Regions from separate parts of the Streptomyces sp. NPDC090045 genome, predicted to be linked through region 2. Evidence: riboswitches for the same ligand, from Rfam matches in the RefSeq annotation. Region 2 holds a riboswitch; the other holds the start of a gene.
What was found. A riboswitch is a leader RNA that binds a small molecule or an ion and turns the genes downstream of it on or off. The one in region 2 is predicted to bind S-adenosylmethionine.
Positions count from the first base shown of each region.

Region 1: it holds a riboswitch for S-adenosylmethionine, as region 2 does, so the genes downstream of both, ACIPYQ_RS03910 (aminotransferase class V-fold PLP-dependent enzyme) here and thrC (threonine synthase) in region 2, are expected to answer to the same signal.

Region 1 is NZ_JBIVFA010000001.1:845,251-855,883, forward strand. It holds gene ctaD (cytochrome c oxidase subunit I) at 1-576, shown strand, start outside; gene ACIPYQ_RS03870 (cytochrome c oxidase subunit 4) at 573-971, shown strand; gene ACIPYQ_RS03875 (Ig-like domain-containing protein) at 1,098-2,345, shown strand; gene ACIPYQ_RS03880 (hypothetical protein) at 2,398-2,802, opposite strand; gene ACIPYQ_RS03885 (heme-copper oxidase subunit III) at 3,002-3,622, shown strand; gene ACIPYQ_RS03890 (c-type cytochrome) at 3,699-4,508, shown strand; gene ACIPYQ_RS03895 (Rieske 2Fe-2S domain-containing protein) at 4,505-5,563, shown strand; gene ACIPYQ_RS03900 (cytochrome bc complex cytochrome b subunit) at 5,560-7,185, shown strand; gene trpD (anthranilate phosphoribosyltransferase) at 7,351-8,415, shown strand; SAM riboswitch class IV at 8,504-8,620, shown strand; gene ACIPYQ_RS03910 (aminotransferase class V-fold PLP-dependent enzyme) at 8,850-10,235, shown strand; gene ACIPYQ_RS03915 (Lrp/AsnC family transcriptional regulator) at 10,582-10,633, opposite strand, start outside.
Region 2 is NZ_JBIVFA010000005.1:347,451-358,083, reverse strand. It holds gene otsB (trehalose-phosphatase) at 1-716, shown strand, start outside; gene ACIPYQ_RS17030 (trehalose-6-phosphate synthase) at 1,067-2,530, opposite strand; gene ACIPYQ_RS17025 (glucosyl-3-phosphoglycerate synthase) at 2,580-3,530, opposite strand; SAM riboswitch class I at 3,716-3,872, shown strand; gene thrC (threonine synthase) at 3,890-5,164, shown strand; gene ACIPYQ_RS17015 (MoaD/ThiS family protein) at 5,202-5,480, shown strand; gene ACIPYQ_RS17010 (cold-shock protein) at 5,904-6,110, shown strand; gene groL (chaperonin GroEL) at 6,448-8,070, shown strand; gene ACIPYQ_RS17000 (hypothetical protein) at 8,226-8,822, shown strand; gene ACIPYQ_RS16995 (hypothetical protein) at 8,850-9,386, shown strand; gene ACIPYQ_RS16990 (phosphoribosylanthranilate isomerase) at 9,426-10,025, shown strand; gene ACIPYQ_RS16985 (SDR family oxidoreductase) at 10,111-10,633, shown strand, end outside.

The DNA of each region.
Region 1 (10,633 bases), on a different contig from region 2:
ATGGACTTCCACGTCTCCGACTCGTACTTCGTCGTCGCGCACTTCCACTACGTCGTCTTCGGCACCGTGGTCTTCGCGATGTTCGCCGGCTTCCACTTCTGGTGGCCGAAGTTCACGGGCAAGATGCTGGACGAGCGCCTCGGCAAGATCACCTTCTGGACGCTGTTCATCGGCTTCCACGGCACGTTCCTGGTGCAGCACTGGCTGGGCGCCGAGGGCATGCCGCGTCGTTACGCGGACTACCTCGCGGCCGACGGCTTCACCACGCTGAACACGATCTCCACGATCAGCTCCTTCCTGCTCGGCCTGTCGATGCTTCCGTTCATGTACAACGTCTGGAAGACGGCCAAGTACGGCAAGAAGATCGAGGTCGACGACCCGTGGGGTTACGGCCGTTCGCTCGAGTGGGCGACCTCCTGCCCGCCGCCGCGGCACAACTTCCTCACCCTGCCGCGGATCCGCTCCGAGTCCCCGGCCTTCGACCTGCACCACCCGGAGATCGCGGCCCTCGACCACCTCGAGGACCACAGCGTCGCGGCCCAGGCCGTCACCGGTGGCAAGGAGGCCGGCAAGTGAAGATCCAGGGCAAGATGTTTCTCTGGCTCTCCTTCTTCATCCTGATCATGGCCGTCGTGTACGGCGTGTGGTCGAAGGAGCCCGTCGGTACCACCGCGCTCTTCCTGGCCTTCGGCCTGAGCGTCATGATCGGCTACTACCTGGCCTTCACGGCCAAGCGCGTCGACGAGATGGCCCAGGACAACCTGGAGGCCGACGTCGCCGACGAGGCCGGCGAGCTGGGGTTCTTCTCCCCGCACAGCTGGCAGCCGCTCTCGCTGGCCGTCGGTGGCGCGCTCGCCTTCATGGGCGTCATCTTCGGCTGGTGGCTCATGTACTTCTCGGCCCCGATCATCCTGATCGGCCTGTGGGGCTGGGTGTACGAGTACTACCGCGGTGAGAACGCGAACCAGTAGGCAGCACCCGCGCGCGGACGTCCGCGCACGCACTTGGGGCCCGGACACCTCTTCGGAGGAGTCCGGGCCCCTCGTTTGCAGTCACCCCGCGCGCCGTAATTGTCATATCTTCATAGCGTTGGCCCCATGAAGCACTCACCGCGTCTTTGGACGGTACTCAGCTGCTCCCTGCTGGTCGCGTCCCTCGGGGCCGGCGCCACCGCATGCGGGTCCGGCGACAAGAACCCGCTGTCCGCCCGCCCGTACGACGCGGGCGATCAGGTCGCCTCCAACCAGAGCGCCGGCAGCCGCCCCGTGGACCCCGACAAACCCCTCGAAATCACCGCCAAGGCCGGTGGCGGCCGGATCACCGACGTGCTGGCCGTGGACACCCACGGCCGCCGCCTGGCGGGCGAGCTGAGCGCCAAGGGAGACCGCTGGCACAGCACGGTCCCGATGGCCTCAGGCGTCCGCTACACGGTCACCGTGAGCACCGAGGACGAGCGGGGCGCCCCGGGGCAGCGCACGCTCACCTTCAACACGACCCCGTCGAAAGGGGTCCTGAAGGTCGAATTCGGCCCGGAGGAGGGCAAGTACGGCGTCGGACAGCCCCTCACCGCCGAGCTCAGCGAGCCCGTCAAGGACAAGGCCGCCCGCGCGATCGTGGAGCGGGGCCTGATCGTCGACGCCCCGCCGGGAGTCGAGGGCGCCTGGCACTGGGTGGACGACAAGAAGCTGCACTACCGCCCGAAGGACTACTGGCCCGCCAACAGCGCCGTCTCCGTACGGAGCAACCTGGAGGGCATCAGGATCACCGACGAGCTCCACGGGGTCGCGTCCAAGCCGCTGAAGCTGGAGATCGGCGACCGGGTCGAGGTCACCACCGACGCCTCCTCGCACTACCTGACGTTCAAGCGCAACGGAGAAGTGATCAACACCATCCCGGTGACCACCGGGAAGCCCGGATTCTCCACCCGCAACGGGGTCAAGGTGGTCCTGGGCAAGCAGTACTTCGTCCAGATGCGCGGCGACACCGTCGGCATCGGCGGCAGCGAGTACTACAACCTGCCCGTCTACTACGCCACCCGCGTCACCTGGAGTGGTGAATACGTCCACGCCGCGCCGTGGTCCGTCGGCTCCCAGGGCTACGAGAACGTCAGCCACGGCTGCACCGGCATGAGCACGGGCAACGCCGCCTGGTTCTACGAGAACATCACCGAGGGCGACATCGTCCAGGTGATCAACAGCATCGGCGACGACATGGACATCTTCGGCAACGGGTTCGGCGACTGGAACATGGACTGGAAGGACTGGCGCCAGGGCAGCGCCCTCCTCAAGGGCACCCAGGAAGGCCGCAACCCGATGGACCAGGCCCGCCTCCGGCCCACCGTGTGACGGGAAGCGCACTGTGGGCCCACGGGAAGGCCGTGGGCCCACAGGCGCTCCGTCAGGCGGCCGACGAGGAGAGCCGGGTGCGCAGGACGCCCGCCAGGGCCTCCGCGAACTCCACCGGGTCCACCGGAAGGGTCACGGCGGCGTCCGCGCGGCTCCACGTGGCCAGCCAGGCGTCCTGGGGGCGCCCCATCAGCAGCAGCACCGGCGGACAACGGAAGATCTCGTCCTTGATCTGCCGGCACACGCCCATGCCCCCGGCCGGAACCGCCTCGCCGTCGAGCACGCAGGCGTCGACGCCGCCCGCGTCCAGCTCCGTCAGGACCGCCGGCAGCGTCGCGCACTCCACGAACTCCACCGGCGGCAGGTCCGCGGCGGGACGGCGTCCGGCCGCCAGCCGCACCTGCTCCCGGGTGCCCGAGTCGTCGCTGTAGACCAGAACCCGCGCAGTCGCCCGCATTTCGTTCCTCCACGTGTCACGTGAATCACGTTGATGTTGCGCGGGATGCTACTCCTCCCGATGCGTTGTCAACATCGGTTCGGACATGTGCACGGGACATCCCACCGAGGTCATCTGATGGGCCGTTCGGGCCTTGCACACGCCGCTGACACTCCGAACGGCACCCCCCGGGGTGAGGGCGGGATAAGCGACCGACATAATGTCGGTCGTGGCGACAGCAACGACAGTAGATACCGGGCACGCGCACCCGACGGTCAACCGGCCGAACCTCGTCAGCGTCGGAACCATCATCTGGTTGAGTTCCGAGCTGATGTTCTTCGCGGCCCTCTTCGCGATGTACTTCACCCTGCGATCCGTGACAGGACCCGAGTACTGGACAGAGCAGGCTTCGGCCTTGAATCTGCCCTTCTCGGCGACGAACACGACGATCCTGGTGCTTTCCTCGCTCACCTGCCAGCTCGGCGTATTCGCCGCCGAGCGCGGTGACGTGAAGAAGCTCCGGACGTGGTTCATCATCACGTTCGTCATGGGTGCGATCTTCATTGGCGGCCAGGTGTTCGAGTACACCGAGCTGGTCAAGCACGAGGGCATGAGCCTCTCGTCCGGTCCGTACGGCTCGGTCTTCTACCTGACCACCGGCTTCCACGGTCTGCACGTGACGGGCGGCCTCATCGCCTTCCTGCTGGTCCTCGGCCGGACGTACGCGGCCAAGAGGTTCACCCACGAACAGGCCACGTCGGCCATCGTCGTGTCCTACTACTGGCACTTCGTCGATGTCGTCTGGATCGGCCTCTTCGCCACGATCTACCTGATCAAGTAGCGAACACGTCACCGGGCAAGACCCGGCACTCCATCCAGACACACCGACGCAGAAGATCCTGACACCGGGGTAATCCGTGAAAAAGCTCTCCGCACGACGACGCCATCCGCTGGCGGCGGTCGTCGTTCTACTCCTCGCGCTGGCGGCCACTGGGGGGCTGTACGCCGCCTTTGCTCCCGCGGGCAAGGCGCAGGCCGATGAAACCGCCCAGTCCCTCGCCATCGAGGAGGGCAAGAAGCTCTACGCCGTGGGCTGCGCAAGCTGCCACGGAACCGATGGTCAGGGTTCCTCCGACGGCCCCAGCCTGGTCGGCGTCGGCTCCGCGGCCGTCGACTTCCAGGTGAGCACGGGCCGCATGCCCGCCCAGCAGCCCGGCGCCCAGGTGCCGAAGAAGCCCGCCATCTACACCCAGGCGCAGATCGACCAGCTGGCGGCGTACATCGCGTCCCTCGGCGCCGGTCCGATCACGCCGACCGCAAAGCAGTACGACCCGGCAGGGGCCGACATCGCCAGGGGTGGTGAGCTGTTCCGCAACAACTGCGCGCAGTGCCACAACTTCACCGGTGAGGGCGGCGCGCTGACGAACGGCAAGTACGCCCCCAACCTCGAGGGCGTCGACCCGAAGCACATCTACGAGGCCATGCAGACCGGCCCGCAGAACATGCCCTCCTTCCCGGACCAGACCATGCCGGAGCAGCAGAAGAAGGACATCATCGCGTACCTCCAGAACGTGAACGGCGAGAAGTCGGTCAGCCCTGGCGGCCTGAAGCTCGGTGGCCTCGGCCCCGTCTCCGAGGGTCTGTTCGGCTGGATCTTCGCCCTGGGTGCGCTGATCGCTGTCGCCGTCTGGGTCGCGGCCCACACCGCTAAGGCCAAGAAGTCATGAGTAGCCAAGAGATTCCCGAAGAGAAGCACCTGCCGAGCGAGCAGGGCGACGCGCACCACGGTGCCGTAGCGGTCGCGGACGACCCGTTCGCCGACCCGGGCCTCCCGGTCCACAAGCCGCGTATCCAGGACATCGACGAGCGGGCGGCGAAGCGCTCCGAGCGCACCGTCGCGATGCTGTTCACGCTGTCGATGCTGGCCACGATCGGCTTCATCGCGTCCTACGTGATCTTCCCGGTCGGGAAGATCGTCTACATCTTCCCCATCGGGAAGGTGAGCGCGCTCAACTTCGCCCTGGGCATGACGCTGGGCACGGCCCTCTTCTGCATCGGCGCGGGCGCGGTCCACTGGGCCCGCACCCTGATGTCCGACGTGGAGGTCGCCGCCGAGCGCCACGAGATCGCCGCTCCGCCGGAGGTCAAGGCCCAGGTCCTGCAGGACTTCCGCGACGGCGCGAGCGAGTCCGGCATCGGCCGTCGGCCCCTGATCCGCAACACGATGCTCGGTGCGCTGGCCATGCTGCCGCTCTCCGCCGTCATGATCATGCGCGACCTGGGCCCGCTGCCCGAGCAGAAGCTGCGCAAGACCGTGTGGGCCAAGGGCAAGCTGCTCATCAACGACAACACCAACGAGCCGCTGCGTCCCGAGGACGTGCTCGTCGGGTCGCTGACCTTCGTCAGGCCGGAAGGCCTGGAGGAGGAGCAGCACGACTTCCAGGTCCAGATCGCCAAGGCCGCCCTGATGATCGTCCGTATCCAGCCGGAGGACATCAAGGACAAGAAGGAACTGGAGTGGTCCCACGACGGGATCGTGGCCTACTCCAAGATCTGCACCCACGTCGGCTGCCCGATCAGCCTGTACGAGCAGCAGACGCACCACGTGCTCTGCCCGTGCCACCAGTCCACCTTCGACCTCTCCGACGGCGCCCGTGTCATCTTCGGCCCGGCCGGTCACGCGCTTCCGCAGCTGCGGATCGGCGTGAATGACGAAGGCTTCCTCGAAGCGCTCGGCGACTTCGAAGAGCCCGTCGGTCCTGCATTCTGGGAGCGCGGATGAGCACCAGCGACAACAACGAGCGCAAAGCGCCGGCCGGCGAGCGCGTAGCGGACTGGGCGGACGGCCGCCTGGGCATCTACGGCCTGGCCAAGGCCAACATGCGCAAGATCTTCCCGGACCACTGGTCCTTCATGCTGGGTGAGATCTGCCTCTACAGCTTCATCATCATCATCCTCACGGGTGTGTACCTGACGCTGTTCTTCCACCCGAGCATGAACGAGGTCGTGTACCACGGCTCGTACGTGCCGATGCAGGGCGTCATGATGTCCGAGGCCTTCGCCTCGACGCTCGACATCAGCTTCGACGTCCGCGGTGGCCTGCTGATCCGTCAGATCCACCACTGGGCGGCGCTGATCTTCGTCGCGGCCATGGTCGTGCACATGATGCGCGTCTTCTTCACCGGCGCGTTCCGCAAGCCGCGTGAGGTCAACTGGATCTTCGGCTTCCTGCTGCTGGTCCTCGGCATGTTCACCGGTTTCACCGGTTACTCGCTGCCGGACGACCTGCTCTCGGGTACCGGTGTCCGCTTCATGCAGGGCGCCATCCTGTCCGTCCCGGTCGTCGGCACGTACCTGTCGATGTTCCTGTTCGGCGGGGAGTTCCCGGGCGGCGACTTCGTCGCGCGGTTCTACTCGGTGCACATCCTGCTGCTGCCCGGCATCATGATGGGCCTGCTCGTGGCCCACCTGATCCTGGTCTTCTACCACAAGCACACCCAGTTCGCGGGTCCCGGCAAGACGAACAACAACGTCGTCGGCATGCCGCTGCTGCCGGTCTACATGGCCAAGGCCGGAGGCTTCTTCTTCCTGGTCTTCGGTGTCATCGCGGCCGTCTCGGCCATCGCGACGATCAACCCGATCTGGGCGCTCGGCCCGTACCGCCCGGACCACGTGTCCACCGGTGCGCAGCCCGACTGGTACATGGGTATGCCGGAAGGCCTGATCCGTGCCATGCCCGGCTGGGAGATCAACCTGTGGGGCCACACGCTCGTCCTGGGCGTGTTCATCCCGCTGCTGCTCTTCCCGCTGGTGCTGGGCGCGATCGCCGTCTGGCCGTTCATCGAGTCCTGGGTCACCGGGGACAAGCGCGAGCACCACATCCTGGACCGCCCGCGCAACGTCCCGACCCGTACGGCCTTCGGTGTCGCCTGGATCGCGGAGTACATCGTGCTCCTCATCGGCGGTGGCAACGACATGTTCGCCCAGTACTTCCACCTGTCGATCAACTCGATCACCTGGTTCGTCCGGATCGGCTTCTTCGTCGTCCCGGTCCTCGCCTTCATCGTCACCAAGCGGATCTGCCTCGGCCTCCAGCGCCGGGACCACGACAAGGTGCTGCACGGTCGCGAGACCGGCATCATCAAGCGTCTGCCGCACGGTGAGTTCGTCGAGGTCCACGAGCCGCTCCCGGCGGGTCAGCTGCACACCCTCACCGCGCACGAGCAGTACCAGCCGATCGAGATCGGCCCGACGGTCGACGAGAACGGTGTCGAGCGCAAGGTGAAGGCCGCCGAGAAGCTGCGCGCGAAGCTCAGCAAGGGCTTCTACGGCGAGAACAACCAGATTCCGAAGCCCACGGTGGAGGAGTACAAGGAGATCCAGGCCGGCCACGGCCACCACTGATCCCCTGCACCATCGCATGAGGGACTGATTCAGGTCAGTCCTGGTGTCGCCACGGCGAGAGCCCCGTCCAGTGTCTGGACGGGGCTCTTTGCCGTGTTCCGGGCTGGATAGGCTGAACCCCTTCCCATTCGACGTGGAAACCTTGACGAGTAGCAGGAGCGGACCATGAACGTTGCGACCCCGGCAGGCGGCGACAGCGTGGCGGCCCGTGGTTGGCCGGGCGTCCTCGACGCCCTGCTGACCGGCCAGGACCTGCGCGCCGACGACACCGCCTGGGCCATGGACCGGATCATGCGCGGGGAGGCCACCGACGCCCAGATCGCCGGCTTCACCGTCGCGCTGCGGGCGAAGGGGGAGACGGTCGCGGAGATCAACGGCCTCGTACGGGCCATGTACGAGCACGCCAACCTGATCGAGGTGCCCGGCCGGACGGTGGACATCGTCGGCACGGGCGGCGACGGGGCCAAAACGGTGAACATCTCGACGATGTCGGCGGTCGTGGTCGCCGGAACCGGCGCCAAGGTCGTCAAGCACGGGAACCGGGCCGCCTCCTCCGCGAGCGGCTCCTCGGACGTCCTGGAGAAGCTCGGGGTGAACCTCAACCTCAGCCTGACGCGGGTCGTGGAGGTCGCCGAGGAGGCCGGCATCACCTTCTGCTTCGCGGTGAAGTTCCACCCGGCGCTGCGGCACGTGGCCGCGGCCCGCAAGGAACTGGGCATCCGGACCTTCTTCAACGCGCTGGGCCCGCTGACCAACCCGGCCCGGGTGCGCGCCCAGGCGACCGGCGTGGCCGACCCCCGGATGGCCCCGATCATCGCGGGCGTGCTCGCCGAACGGGGCTCCTCCGCGCTCGTGTTCCGCGGCGACGACGGCCTGGACGAGCTGACCACGACGGCGACCTCGCGGGTGTGGTGGGTCCGGGACGGCAAGGTGGCGGAGCAGGTCTTCGACCCGCGTGACATCGGCATCGACCTGGTCGACGTCTCGGCGCTGTCCGGCGGCGACCCCGCGTACAACGCGGACGTGGCCCGCCGCCTGCTGGCCGGCGAGACCGGCCCGGTCCGCGACGCCGTGCTGCTGAACTCGGCGGCGGCCCTGGTGGCCCTGGACCCCGGTACGGGCACGCTGGAGGAGCAACTCGCCGCCGGTACCGTCCGCGCGGCGGAGTCCATCGACTCGGGCGCGGCACGCGCGGCGCTGGAGCGGTGGGTGGCGGCCAGCAACGCCTGACCCGGCCGATCGTTTCGAGCCAAGACCCCGGTCCGCCATGCGGACCGGGGTCTTGCGCGCGGGGGATCTTGTGGCAGGATGCTGACCAGGTCACGAGTGACAGCGTTTAGGCCCCGGCTTGCTGTCCGGCAACCCTCCTTCCGTGGCGGGGTGCCCCGGGTGATGACCAGGTCGTAGGCAGCAAGGCCTACGGCAAGCGCGGATCCCTCGACACCAGGGGTCCTGGTCTTCTCGAGGAGCTTTTTCCGTGAGCAAGCGAATGCGATAGGGCGACTCCGCCCCTACTTCACCCCTCGGACCAGGGTCACTTCCGTGTACCCCGCCGGCCGTCAGGTCCGGCCCGAGGGCTCTCCCGTACCCCGGACGGCCGCAGGGCCGTACCCGCGTACGGACACACCGAAGCCATTCAGCCCTGCCTGCCGGGAGATACCGCCATGTCCGCATTCCTGAACGCCGCCGTCGCCACCACCGCCACCGCCGTGGACCCCGCCTGTGCCGAGCCGCTGCCGGTGCTCGGCCGGGACGTCACCGTCCCGCTCGTCACCGGCGGCGAGGTCACCTACGCGGCCCTGGACTACGCGGCCAGCGCCCCGGCGCTCCAGAGGGTCTGGGACGACGTGGCCGCCTACGCCCCGTACTACGGCAGCGTGCACCGCGGCGCCGGGTACCTCTCGCAGCTCTCCACCGACCTCTTCGAGCAGAGCCGGGTCACGGTCGCCGAGTTCCTCGACTGCCGCCCCGCCGACCAGGTGATCTTCACCCGGTCCACCACCGACTCCCTCAACCTGCTCGCCGCAGTGCTCCCCGCCGGCTGCCAGGTCTTCGTCTTCGAGACCGAGCACCACGCCTCGCTGCTGCCGTGGTCGAACGCGCAGGTCACGTACCTCAACGCCCCGCGCACCCCGGACGAGGCCGTCGCCACCCTGGAGCGGGCCCTCGCCGACCGGGAGCCGTACGGGCCGGCCCTGGTCTGCGTCACCGGCGCCTCCAACGTCACCGGTGAACTGTGGCCGGTGAAGGAACTCGCCGCCGCCGCGCACGCCCACGGCGCCCGCATCGTGCTCGACGCCGCCCAGCTGGCTCCGCACCACCCCGTCTCGGTCCAGGACCTGGACGTGGACTGGGTCGCGTTCTCCGGGCACAAGCTCTACGCGCCCTTCGGCTCGGGCGTGCTCGCAGGCCGCGCGGACTGGCTGCAGCAGGCCGAGCCGTACCTCGCGGGCGGTGGCGCCTCCCGCAAGGTCGCCCGGCGCGAGGACGGCGGCGTGGACGTCGAGTGGCACACCACGGCCGCCCGCCACGAGGCCGGCTCCCCGAACGTCATCGGCGTCTACTCCATCGCCTCGGCCTGCCGGGCCCTGACCGAGGCCGGCTTCGACAGCCTCGTCGCGCGCGAGCGCCACCTCATCGCGAAGGTCCGCGAGGGCCTGGCGGAGGTGCCGGCGGTCCGCGTGCTGTCCCTCTTCGGGGACGAGGCCCCGCGGGTCGGCGTCATCTCCTTCGTCGTGGACGGCTGGAACAGCTCCCACTTCGCCGCCGCGCTGTCCGCGGAGTACGGGATCGGCGTACGGGACGGCCTGTTCTGCGCCCACCCGCTGGTGCGGACCCTGCTGGGCAGCGAGCCGCAGACGCAGGGCGAGTGCGGGGCCCCCGAGGCCGCCCCGGGCGAGCGCTCCCTCAACGCCATCCGCGTCAGCTTCGGCGCCGGCACCCCCGACGAGCACGTCGACCGCTTCGTCCGTGCGGTGAAGGAGCTCGTCGCGGACGGAGCCAAGTGGCAGTACCGCACGGAGGAAGGCCGCTGCGTCCCCGCCGTCTGACCGCGCCGCGCCGTCCCCCGGGGCTCCGCCCCGGACCCTCCCCCAGACTCCGTCCGGGGGGACCCCCACGCCTCAAACGCCGGCGGGGCTGGATTTACCCGGCCCGGTCTGCCTCAGGCGGCTGGGGGAGCGGGGGCGTGCAGGGGCGTCCCCGCAGGAGGAGCGCGCAACCGCCCTCAGCGGCCGTGACGGGCCCGCAGGCGCGACGACGAGGAGACGTCCCGGAGGGACCCCGCGGACGGCCCGGGCCTATGGGTTCCGCTCCGGGGCACCACCCCAGCCCCGCCGGCGTTTGAGGCGTCGCGAAGCCGGGGCCGACAGGAAGCCGCGGGCCGCGCCGGAGGCGTTACGCGTCGAGACCGATCGCGAACGCCGCTTCCAGGTCGTGCTGGGAGTAC
Region 2 (10,633 bases):
CGGACCCGGACCAGGCCAGAGCCCACCCGGGAGCCGTCCCGGCCCTCTCCGCGCTCGCCCCCGAGGTCGCCTCGGTCGCCGTGATCACCGGGCGGCCGGCGGGCGTCGCCGTCCGCTACGGGGGCTTCGCCGGCGTCCCCGGACTGGAACACCTCGTCGTCCTCGGCCACTACGGCGCGGAGCGCTGGGACGCGGTCACCGGGATCGTGCACGCCCCGGCCGAGCACCCCGGGGTGGCGGCGGTACGGGCCGAGCTGCCGGGGTTCCTGGACTCCATCGGGGCCTGGCGGGGCACCTGGATCGAGGAGAAGGGCCGGGCGCTGGCCGTGCACACCCGGCGGGCCGCGGATCCCGCGGCGGCCTTCGCGGCCCTGCGCGAGCCCCTGGCGGAGCTGGCGGCGCGGCACGGGCTGATGGTCGAGCCGGGCCGGGCGGTCCTGGAGCTCCGGCCCCCGGGCATGGACAAGGGCGTCGCCCTGACGGAGTTCCTGGCGGAGCGGGACGCGGAGGCGGTGCTGTACGCGGGCGACGACCTGGGGGACCTGGCGGCGTACTCGGCGGTCGAAAAGCGCCGGGCCGACGGCCTCCCGGGCCTCCTGCTGTGCAGCGGCTCGGCCGAAGTCCCCGAACTGGCCTCCCGAGCCGACCTAGTCCTCTCCGGCCCCGCCGAGGTGGTCACCTTCCTGACCGCTTTGGCCAAGGCCGCCCGAAGCTGAAATACCGGGGCTCCGCCCCGAACCCCGGTCCTCAAACGCCGGACGGGCTGAAAGATCGCCTCAAACGCCGGCCAAAATCCAGCCCCTCCGGCGTTTGAGGAGCGGGGTCTGGGGCGGAGCCCCAGCAGCGGCGCGGGCGCCGAACACTTGGCTTTCGCCCGCGGCGCCGTTGCGGGGGCCAGCCCCCGGACCCCCGCGCCTCAAACGCCGGCGAGGCTAAAAGACCGGGGCTCCGCCCCGAACCCCGCGCCTCAAACGCCGGCGGGGCTGGATTTGGCCGGCGTCAGCCTGCGACTTCCCCCCCCGGAGGGCGAGGAAGGGCGCTCCGCGCAAAATCCAGCCGGGTTGGCTCAGGGGAGCAGGTCGGTGAGTTGGGCTGCGAACCAGGCGGCCGGGGGGAGGGCCGTGGCGGCGGCGGCCAGGCGCTTCGTGCGCTCCGCACGCTCGGCGTCCGGCATGGACAGCGCCGCGTGCAACGCCTCCGCCGTCGCCGACACGTCGTACGGGTTCACCGTCAGCGCGTCCGCCCGGAGCTCCTCGTACGCCCCCGCCCCGGTGGACAGCACCAGCGCGCACCCCGCCTCCGACACCACCGGGATCTCCTTCGCGACCAGGTTCATCCCGTCCCGCACCGGGTTCACCAGCGCCACGTCCGCCATCCGGTACACCGCCAGCGACCGCGCGAAGTCGTCCTGCACCGACACCAGCACCGGCTGCCAGTCCGCCGTCCCGAACTCCTCGTTGATCTCCGCCGCCAGCTCCCGCACCGACTCCGTGTACGCCCGGTACACCGCCAGGTCCTGCCGGGACGGGTACGCCGACGCCAGGTGGACGACCCGGCCGCGCCACTCCGGGTGGACCGTCAGCAGCTCCCGGTACGCCAGCAGCCCCCGCAGGATGTTCTTCGACAGCTCGGTCCGGTCCACCCGGGCGATCGTCTTGCGATCGCCGACCTCCGCCCGCAGCTGCGCCAGCTTCTCGTCCACCTCCGGCCGGTGCGCCAGCGCCCGCAGTTCGTCCGCGTCCACCCCGAGGGGGTACGCGGTCACCTCGGTGAACCGGCGCTTCGCGTAGCCCTGCCCGTCCGGGTCCGCCCGGCGGTGCCACACCCCGCGCTCCGGGTGCCCGGCCGGGAAGTACGCCTGCGCGATGCCGTCCAGGTCGTCCCTGTTCGCGCCGCCGGCGAAGTTGCCCGCCCACCGCGCCGTGTGGAAGCCCAGCCGGTCCGCGCCGAGCATCCCCCACACCAGCTGGCTCTGGATGTCGTCCGGGATCATGTTCATGAACTCCCACGAGGCCCACGGCGTGTGCGTGAAGTGCCCGATCCGCAGGTCCGGCCGCAGCGCCCGCAACTGACCGGGGACCAGCGCCAGGTGGTAGTCCTGCACCAGGACACGGGCCCCTTCCGCCGCCTCCTGGGCGAGGGCGCGCGCGAAGGCCTCGTTGTACGTGACGTACGCGGCCCACCGCCTCCGGAACTCCGCGTCGAAGACCGGCTCGCGCGGGACGTCGTAGAGGTGGTGGTGGGTGAACCAGAGCACGGAATTGGCGATGCCGTTGTAGGCGGCGTCGTACACCGTGGGATCGATGTCCAGCATCCGGACGCCCGGCTCGGTCACCCCCCGGCGGACCGCCTCCCGGTCCGCCTCCGACAGTGCCGCGCAGATCCACAGCGCGTTCGGCTGCTCCGCGAGCGCCGCGGAGAGCCCGGAGACGAGGCCGCCCCCGCCGCGCCGGGCCGTGAGGCCGCCTTCGGCATCGATCGAGTAGGAGAGGGGGCCGCGGTTGGCGGCGACGAGTACCTGAGAAGCCATGCGGCGAACCTAGCCCGGCCCGCACTCGCTCAAACTTTCCAGGCCGACGTCACGCCACGCGGCGCAGCGCGTACTCCTTGACGCCGAGCATCGGCGGCCGCTCCTCGGTGTCCACCGGGTACGTCCGCGGAACGAAGCCCTCCGGCCCCCGCTCGAACTGCGTCAGCTCCGGCCGTACGAGATGCCCGCGCGACAGCCGCAGCAGGGCGGTGCGGTAGATCGCCGCGGCCATCCGGCCGAGCGCCTGCCCGCCCTGGTGGCGGTGGACGCGTACGCCCACGTCCACCTGGGCGAGCGCGTCCAGCCCGACCGTGTGCAGCGCGTCGACCAGCAGGCCCAGCTCGACCCCGTACCCGACGGGGAACGGCAGCCGCTCCAGCAGGGAGCGGCGCACGGCGTACTCGCCGCCCAGCGGCTGGACGAAGCCGGCCAGCTGCGGCCAGTGCAGGTTGAGCAGGGGGCGGGCGACCAGTTCCGTGACCCGGCCGCCCTGGCCGGGGGCGTCGCCGAGCGGGCGGTCGTACATGGCCTTGACGAACTGCACGTCCGGTTCGGTCAGCAGCGGTCCGACGATCCCGGAGACGAAGGAGGAGGAGAAGTCCCGCAGGTCGGCGTCGACGAAGCAGACGATGTCCCCGCTGGTGGCCAGCAGCGAGCGCCACAGCACCTCGCCCTTGCCGGGCAGCGCCGGGATCCTCGGCAGGATCTCGTCGCGGTGCACCACGCGCGCTCCGGCCTTCGCCGCGACCTCCGCCGTACGGTCGGTCGAGCCCGAGTCGATCACGATCAGCTCGTCCACCAGGGGGAACGGCAGTCCCTCGATCAGCTCGCGCCGGATGACCTCGACGATCGCGCCGACCGTCGCCTCCTCGTCCAGCGCGGGCAGCACCACGCTGACCGTGGTCCCGGCCGCCCGTTTCCGGTCGAGCAGCTGGTCGAGCGGTCGGTCGGCGGCTGACCAGGAGCGGTCTGCCAGCCAGCGCTCCACCTCTTCCAGCACCCTCAGCACTCCCTGCTTGTCGGCGTTATCGGCCGTTATGAGATCCATCTCGCGGTTCGGACGGCTGTCTCAACCGCCCGGCCCTTCGGTTACAGTCTTGAACAACGCGAAGGACCACCGCATGCCGGGGGTCCCCGCGCACAAACGCACCGGCGCGCCACAGAGCGCGTGTGCCGGTGCCATACCGCTCATCCAGAGGGGCAGAGGGACACGGCCCGTTGAAGCCCCGGCAACCCTCCAGTCGGTTCTCGCGATCGCTCGTCAGCGACGTCAGCGAGGTCCCCGGCTAGGGAAGGTGCCAATTCCGTCTCATGGCGAAGCGCGCCATGGGGAAGATGAGGAGAAAGGGCCTCGCCATCATGGCTGCACAGACTGTCGCCACCTCTGTCGATCTCGGACCTGCCAACGGTCTTTCCTGTCGCGAGTGCGGTACCCGCTTCGAACTCGGCCCCATCTTCGCGTGCGCCGAGTGCTTCGGACCGCTGGAAGTCGCCTACGACCTCCCCACCGGTGACCCCGAGGCCCTGCGCGCCGCGATCGAGGCCGGCCCGAACAACATCTGGCGCTACGCCCCGCTGCTGCCCGTCCCCGCGGACGTGGCCTCCAAGCCGAGCCTGAACCCGGGCTTCACCAAGCTCGTGGACGCCGCCAACCTGGCCAAGGAGCTCGGCGTCACCGGCAAGCTCTACGTCAAGGACGACTCCGGCAACCCGACGCACTCCTTCAAGGACCGCGTCGTGGCCATCGCCGTCGAGGCCGCCCGCGCCTTCGGTTTCACCACCCTCTCCTGCTCCTCCACTGGCAACCTGGCCGGCGCCGTCGGCGCCGCGGCCGCCCGGGCCGGCTTCCGCTCCTGCGTGTTCATCCCGCACGACCTGGAGCAGGGCAAGGTCGTCATGGCCGGTGTGTACGGCGGCGACCTGGTCGGCATCGAGGGCAACTACGACGACGTCAACCGCTTCTGCTCCGAGCTCATCGGCGACCCGCTGGGCGAGGGCTGGGGCTTCGTCAACGTCAACCTGCGCCCGTACTACGGAGAGGGCTCCAAGACCCTCGCGTACGAGATCTGCGAGCAGCTCGGCTGGCAGCTGCCCGACCAGCTCGTGATCCCGATCGCGTCCGGCTCGCAGCTGACGAAGATCGACAAGGGTCTGCAGGAGCTGATCAAGCTCGGCCTCGTCGAGGACAAGCCGTACAAGATCTTCGGTGCCCAGGCCGAGGGCTGCTCCCCGGTGTCGACCGCCTTCAAGGCCGGTCACGACGTGGTCCGCCCGCAGAAGCCGAACACCATCGCCAAGTCCCTCGCGATCGGCAACCCGGCGGACGGCCCGTACGTCCTGGACATCGCCCGCCGCACCGGCGGCTTCGTCGAGGACGTGAACGACGAGCAGGTCGTCGAGGCCATCAAGATCCTCGCGCAGACCGAGGGCATCTTCGCCGAGACCGCGGGCGGCGTGACCGTCGGCGTGACGAAGAAGCTGATCGAGAACGGGCAGCTCGACCCGACGCTGACCACCGTCGTCCTCAACACCGGCGACGGCCTCAAGACCCTGGAGGCGGTGGCCGCGGAGAGCGGGCAGACCGCCACCATCCGCCCGAGCCTGGACGCGTTCCGCGCCGCCGGCCTGGCCTGACCACCTCCCCCTGCTCTACCGGAAAGGCAGTAGCGCCATGAGCGTCAACGTCCGCATCCCCACCATCCTGCGCACCTACACCGGCGGCCAGGCCGAGGTGCCCGCCGAGGGCGCGACCCTCGCCGAGGTCATCCAGTCCCTGGAGGCGAGCCACCCGGGCATCGCCGCGCGCGTCCTGGACGACCAGGGCAAGCTGCGCCGTTTCGTGAACGTCTACGTCAACGACGACGACGTGCGCTTCGAGGGCGGGCTGGAGGCGAAGACGCCGGACGGCGCCGGCGTCTCGATCATCCCGGCCGTCGCGGGCGGTTGCTGACCCTCTCGGCCCTCTCGGCCTCTTTGTCACCTGATAGGTGACACGCGCAAACCGAAATTGCCCCCTCCGCTAAAAGCGGAGGGGGCAATTCTGCTTGATTGGGCGCGGTAGAGTTGGGGAAGTCCCCTCCGCCGGACTTGCCCGCTGCATATGAACGGGTCGCGTGAGGGTCGACATCGGGTCAACATGCAAGTGCGGTATGGGGCTTTGGCGAGATATGTCGGGCCCGAGTTGCCCTGGAGTATGGCAAATTTTCACTCTATTTCAATGTTTTCCTGTGTCCAGAATTCTCGTCGGATTGACCTGTTGCAGACAGCACTCGCGCAGATACATTCAGCCTCGGTCGACGCGTTCCGACGCAAGTTCTGACCCGGGAACGCGAAGTGCGTTCCCGCGCAAGGGCCAGTAATAGGGGAGTTAGGCATGGCTCAGGGCACCGTCAAGTGGTTCAACGCGGAGAAGGGCTACGGCTTCATCGCGGTCGACGGTGGTGCGGATGTGTTCGTCCACTACAGCGCCATCCAGATGGACGGATACCGCACCCTTGAAGAGGGTCAGCGGGTCGAGTTCGAGATCTCGCAGGGCCAGAAGGGTCCGCAGGCGGACATGGTCAAGCTCGCGCTCGGCTAGTCCTGGAGCGATCGACCACCGACGCACAGTGTTCAACGAAGACCTGCACGACCACACGAGGGGCCCACATCCTGGACACGGGATGCGGGCCCCTCGTGTGTGTACCCGGGCTGTGCCCGGTAGTGGCGGGGCGTTCTCCCGACTCGCTTGCACTCGAGGGGGTCGAGTGCTAATCATTGGCGTTAGCACTCTCCCGGTGAGAGTGCTACTGAACGAGGACCGGGTCGGTGAGGCCCGCAGGGTCCGGCGGGAAGGAACCGCCGGGCACTCAGGCCGTCCGTCGCGGGCGCGGGCGCGGTCCGGAGCAATCCACCGCTGTCCGGGAGGACCACTTCAGATGGCCAAGATCATTGCGTTCAACGAGGAGGCCCGGCGCGGTCTCGAGCGAGGCATGAACCAGCTCGCCGACGCCGTCAAGGTCACCCTTGGCCCCAAGGGTCGCAACGTCGTCCTTGAGAAGAAGTGGGGCGCCCCCACGATCACCAACGATGGTGTCTCCATCGCCAAGGAGATCGAGCTCGAGGACCCGTACGAGAAGATCGGCGCCGAGCTGGTCAAGGAAGTCGCCAAGAAGACGGACGACGTCGCGGGCGACGGTACGACCACCGCCACCGTGCTGGCCCAGGCGCTCGTCCGCGAGGGCCTGCGCAACGTGGCCGCCGGTGCCAACCCGATGGCCCTCAAGCGTGGTATCGAGAAGGCCGTCGAGGCCGTCTCCGCCGCCCTGCTCGCCCAGGCCAAGGATGTCGAGACCAAGGAGCAGATCGCTTCCACGGCCTCCATCTCCGCCGCCGACACCCAGATCGGCGAGCTCATCGCCGAGGCCATGGACAAGGTCGGCAAGGAAGGCGTCATCACCGTCGAGGAGTCGCAGACCTTCGGTCTGGAGCTCGAGCTCACCGAGGGCATGCGCTTCGACAAGGGCTACATCTCGGCGTACTTCGCCACCGACATGGAGCGCATGGAGTCGTCCCTCGACGACCCGTACATCCTGATCGTCAACTCCAAGATCGGCTCGGTCAAGGACCTGCTGCCGCTCCTGGAGAAGGTCATGCAGTCCGGCAAGCCGCTGCTGATCATCGCCGAGGACGTCGAGGGCGAGGCGCTCTCCACCCTCGTCGTCAACAAGATCCGTGGCACCTTCAAGTCCGTCGCCGTCAAGGCCCCGGGCTTCGGTGACCGCCGCAAGGCCATGCTCGGTGACATCGCCATCCTCACGGGCGGCACGGTCATCTCCGAGGAGGTCGGCCTCAAGCTGGAGAACGCCGGTCTCGACCTGCTCGGCCGCGCCCGCAAGGTCGTCATCACCAAGGACGAGACCACCATCGTCGACGGTGCCGGTGACAGCGACCAGGTCGCCGGTCGCGTGAACCAGATCCGCGCCGAGATCGAGAACTCCGACTCGGACTACGACCGCGAGAAGCTCCAGGAGCGCCTCGCGAAGCTGGCCGGCGGCGTGGCCGTCATCAAGGCCGGTGCCGCGACCGAGGTCGAGCTCAAGGAGCGCAAGCACCGCATCGAGGACGCCGTTCGCAACGCGAAGGCGGCCGTCGAGGAGGGCATCGTCGCCGGTGGCGGCGTGGCCCTGCTGCAGGCCTCCGCGGTCTTCGAGAAGCTGGAGCTCGAGGGTGACGAGGCGACCGGCGCCAACGCCGTGAAGCTCGCCCTGGAGGCCCCGCTGAAGCAGATCGCCGTCAACGGTGGTCTCGAGGGTGGCGTCGTCGTCGAGAAGGTGCGCAACCTTCCGATCGGTCACGGCCTGAACGCCGCGACCGGCGAGTACGTCGACATGATCGCCGAGGGCATCATCGACCCGGCGAAGGTCACGCGCTCTGCCCTGCAGAACGCCGCGTCCATCGCCGCGCTGTTCCTCACCACCGAGGCCGTCATCGCCGACAAGCCCGAGAAGGCCGGCGCCGGCGCCCCGGGCGGCATGCCGGGCGGCGACATGGACTTCTGATCGACCCCTGGCTCCGGCCACCGGTTGATCGGCTGTTCTCGAACGAGGGCGGCACCCCCCACGGGGGGTGCCGCCCTCGGGCGTTCTCCCGGCCACCACCGGGCGGCGGGTAAAACCGCTGGCCGGGGTGGGGGTGGGCGTGTGAGCGTACGGCCATGGGCAACTCCGTCGCGTACCCCGTTCACCGCACCACCGATCCCGTCGAGGCGTATGCCAAGGCGCGGGTGCTGTGCGGGCTGCTGGCCCGGCGGTACCAGGAGGTGCGGGTGGGGGCCGAGCTGGGCACGGTGGCGGACGTGCGGCGGATGGCGGCGCTGCTGCCGGACGCGGGCTACGACTACACCGAGATGCGCACGCATCCGGAGACGGGCGAGTTCCTCTATTACGAGGGGGACGTGCGGACGGCGACCGACGCGGAGCTGGAGGCGGCGGTCCCCCTCGACTTCGTCTCCACGGAACTGCCGGCCGCGGTGGCCGAGGAGGAGTTCGTCCGCGCGGTGGGCGCCGGCCCCGCGTCCATCGGCTGGGAGGGCTGCTGGCCCGACGAGCCCGAGCTGGGCTCGTACGGCTCGCCCAAGTACGACGGGGTGCAGCTGGTTCTCAACAGTGACGAGTGCGAGTGGTCCCGGAAGGTCAGCGGGGTCCACACCGTCTACGTCCACGTCACCAAGTTCGGCGATCTGGGCCGCGCCGAGCGGCTCGCCGCCGCGATCGGCGGCAGCGTGCTGGGCGAGCCGGAGTCGGGTCTGTAGGCGATGGGGAGTTCGAGGGCCTACCCCGTGTTCCGGACCGACGACCTCGCCGAGGCGTACCGGCGGGCCCGCCTGCTGTGCGCGCGGATGAGGCCGCTCGATGCGGAGATGTGGCTGTGCGCGCAGGCGGAGACCGTGGAGGAGGCCCGGGGGCTGGCGGTGCTCCTTCCGGCGGGCCTGTTCCAGCCGTCGTACGACTGGGACCGGGACGTCTGGTTCGTGGGCACCGAACTGCCCCGCGACGACCGGGAGCTGGCGGCCGAACTGCCGCTGACCGTCGACGCGTACGCGGCTCCGGGCCCCGTCGAGGAGGCCTTCCTGCGTGCGCTGGGCGGTGGGGCGGCCACGATGCTCTGGTACGGAGCCTGGCCGTTCGTCCCCGAGACCCCGTCCGGATCGCAGGACCCGACGAACCAGCGGGTGGAACTCCACGTCAACGAGGAGCATCCCGACGGCCGGCACACGGTCTACGTGCACTTCGGGTACGCCGACGAGGTGGGCGCGGCCCATCTCGCGGCCGGGATCGGCGGGTCGGTGCTGGGTCCCGTGCAGGTGGGCCGCTGACGCGGCCCGGGGCGGCCCGGGTCGGCATAGGCTGGGCGCATGGCTGATCTCTTCGTCAAGATCTGCGGGCTCAAGACCGCGCCGGACGTCGATGCCGCGGTGGCGGCCGGGGCCGATGCCGTGGGCTTCGTCTTCGCGCCAGGCAGCCCGCGCACCGTCGACGCCGCCACCGCGCGGGAGCTCGCCGCGCGGGTGCCGGACTCGGTGCTCACCGTCGGGGTGTTCCGGGGGCAGACGGTCGAGGAGGTGCGCCGGTTCGCCGAGGAGAGCGGCGTACGGGGAGTGCAGCTGCACGGCGAGGAGGGTCCCGAGGACTTCGCGGCGCTGCGCGCCGAGGGCCGGACGCTGTTGCGGGCCACCGCCGAGCACGTGAAGCGCTGCGGCGAGTACGGAGAGGACCTGCTCCTGCTCGACGCCCCCGACCCGGGCTCCGGCAAGCCGTGGAACTGGGGCTCCGCGGACTTCGCCGCACCCGAGGGGCGGTGGCTGCTGGCCGGCGGGCTGAACCCGGGCAACGTGCGGGAGGCGGTCGAGGTGACCGGGGCCTGGGGGGTGGACGTGTCCAGCGGGGTGGAGCGCGAACGCGGGGTGAAGTCGCCGGAGTTGATCCGCGCCTTCATCGAGGCCGCACGCGGCTAGCCCGGGCTTCAAGTTTCTGTAGTGCTCGTTACAGACATCGTGTTACCGTATTTCTGTAGTGATCATTACGGAATTGGGGGGACCCATGGGCAACAAGAACGCGCTGGTCACGGGCGGCAGCAGGGGAATCGGCCGGGCCATCGCCGAGCGGCTCGCCGCCGACGGGGCCACCGTCGTGCTGACGTACGCGAACGACGAAGCGGCGGCCCGCGAGACCGTGGAGCGGATCACCAAGGACGGCGGCCGGGCCCACGCGCTCCACGCGGAGCTCGGGCACCACGGCGACGCCGCCGCGCTCTGGGCGGCGTACGACGCGCTGGGGCTCGACGGGGTCGACATCATCGTCAACAACGCCGGCATTGGCATGCCTGTTCCGCTCGGCCAGGTCGCCGAGGAGGACTTCGACCGGGTCTTCGCCGTGAACGTACGGGCGCCGTTCTTCGTGGTGCAGGAGGCCCTCGGGCGGCTGCGCGACGGGGGCCGGGTCATCAACATCTCCAGCGGCGCCGCCCGGATCGCGATGCCCGAGATCCTCGCCTACGGGGCGACCAAGGGCGCGCTCGACACCCTCACGCTCAACCTGGCGAAGGCCCTCGGCCCCCGCGGGA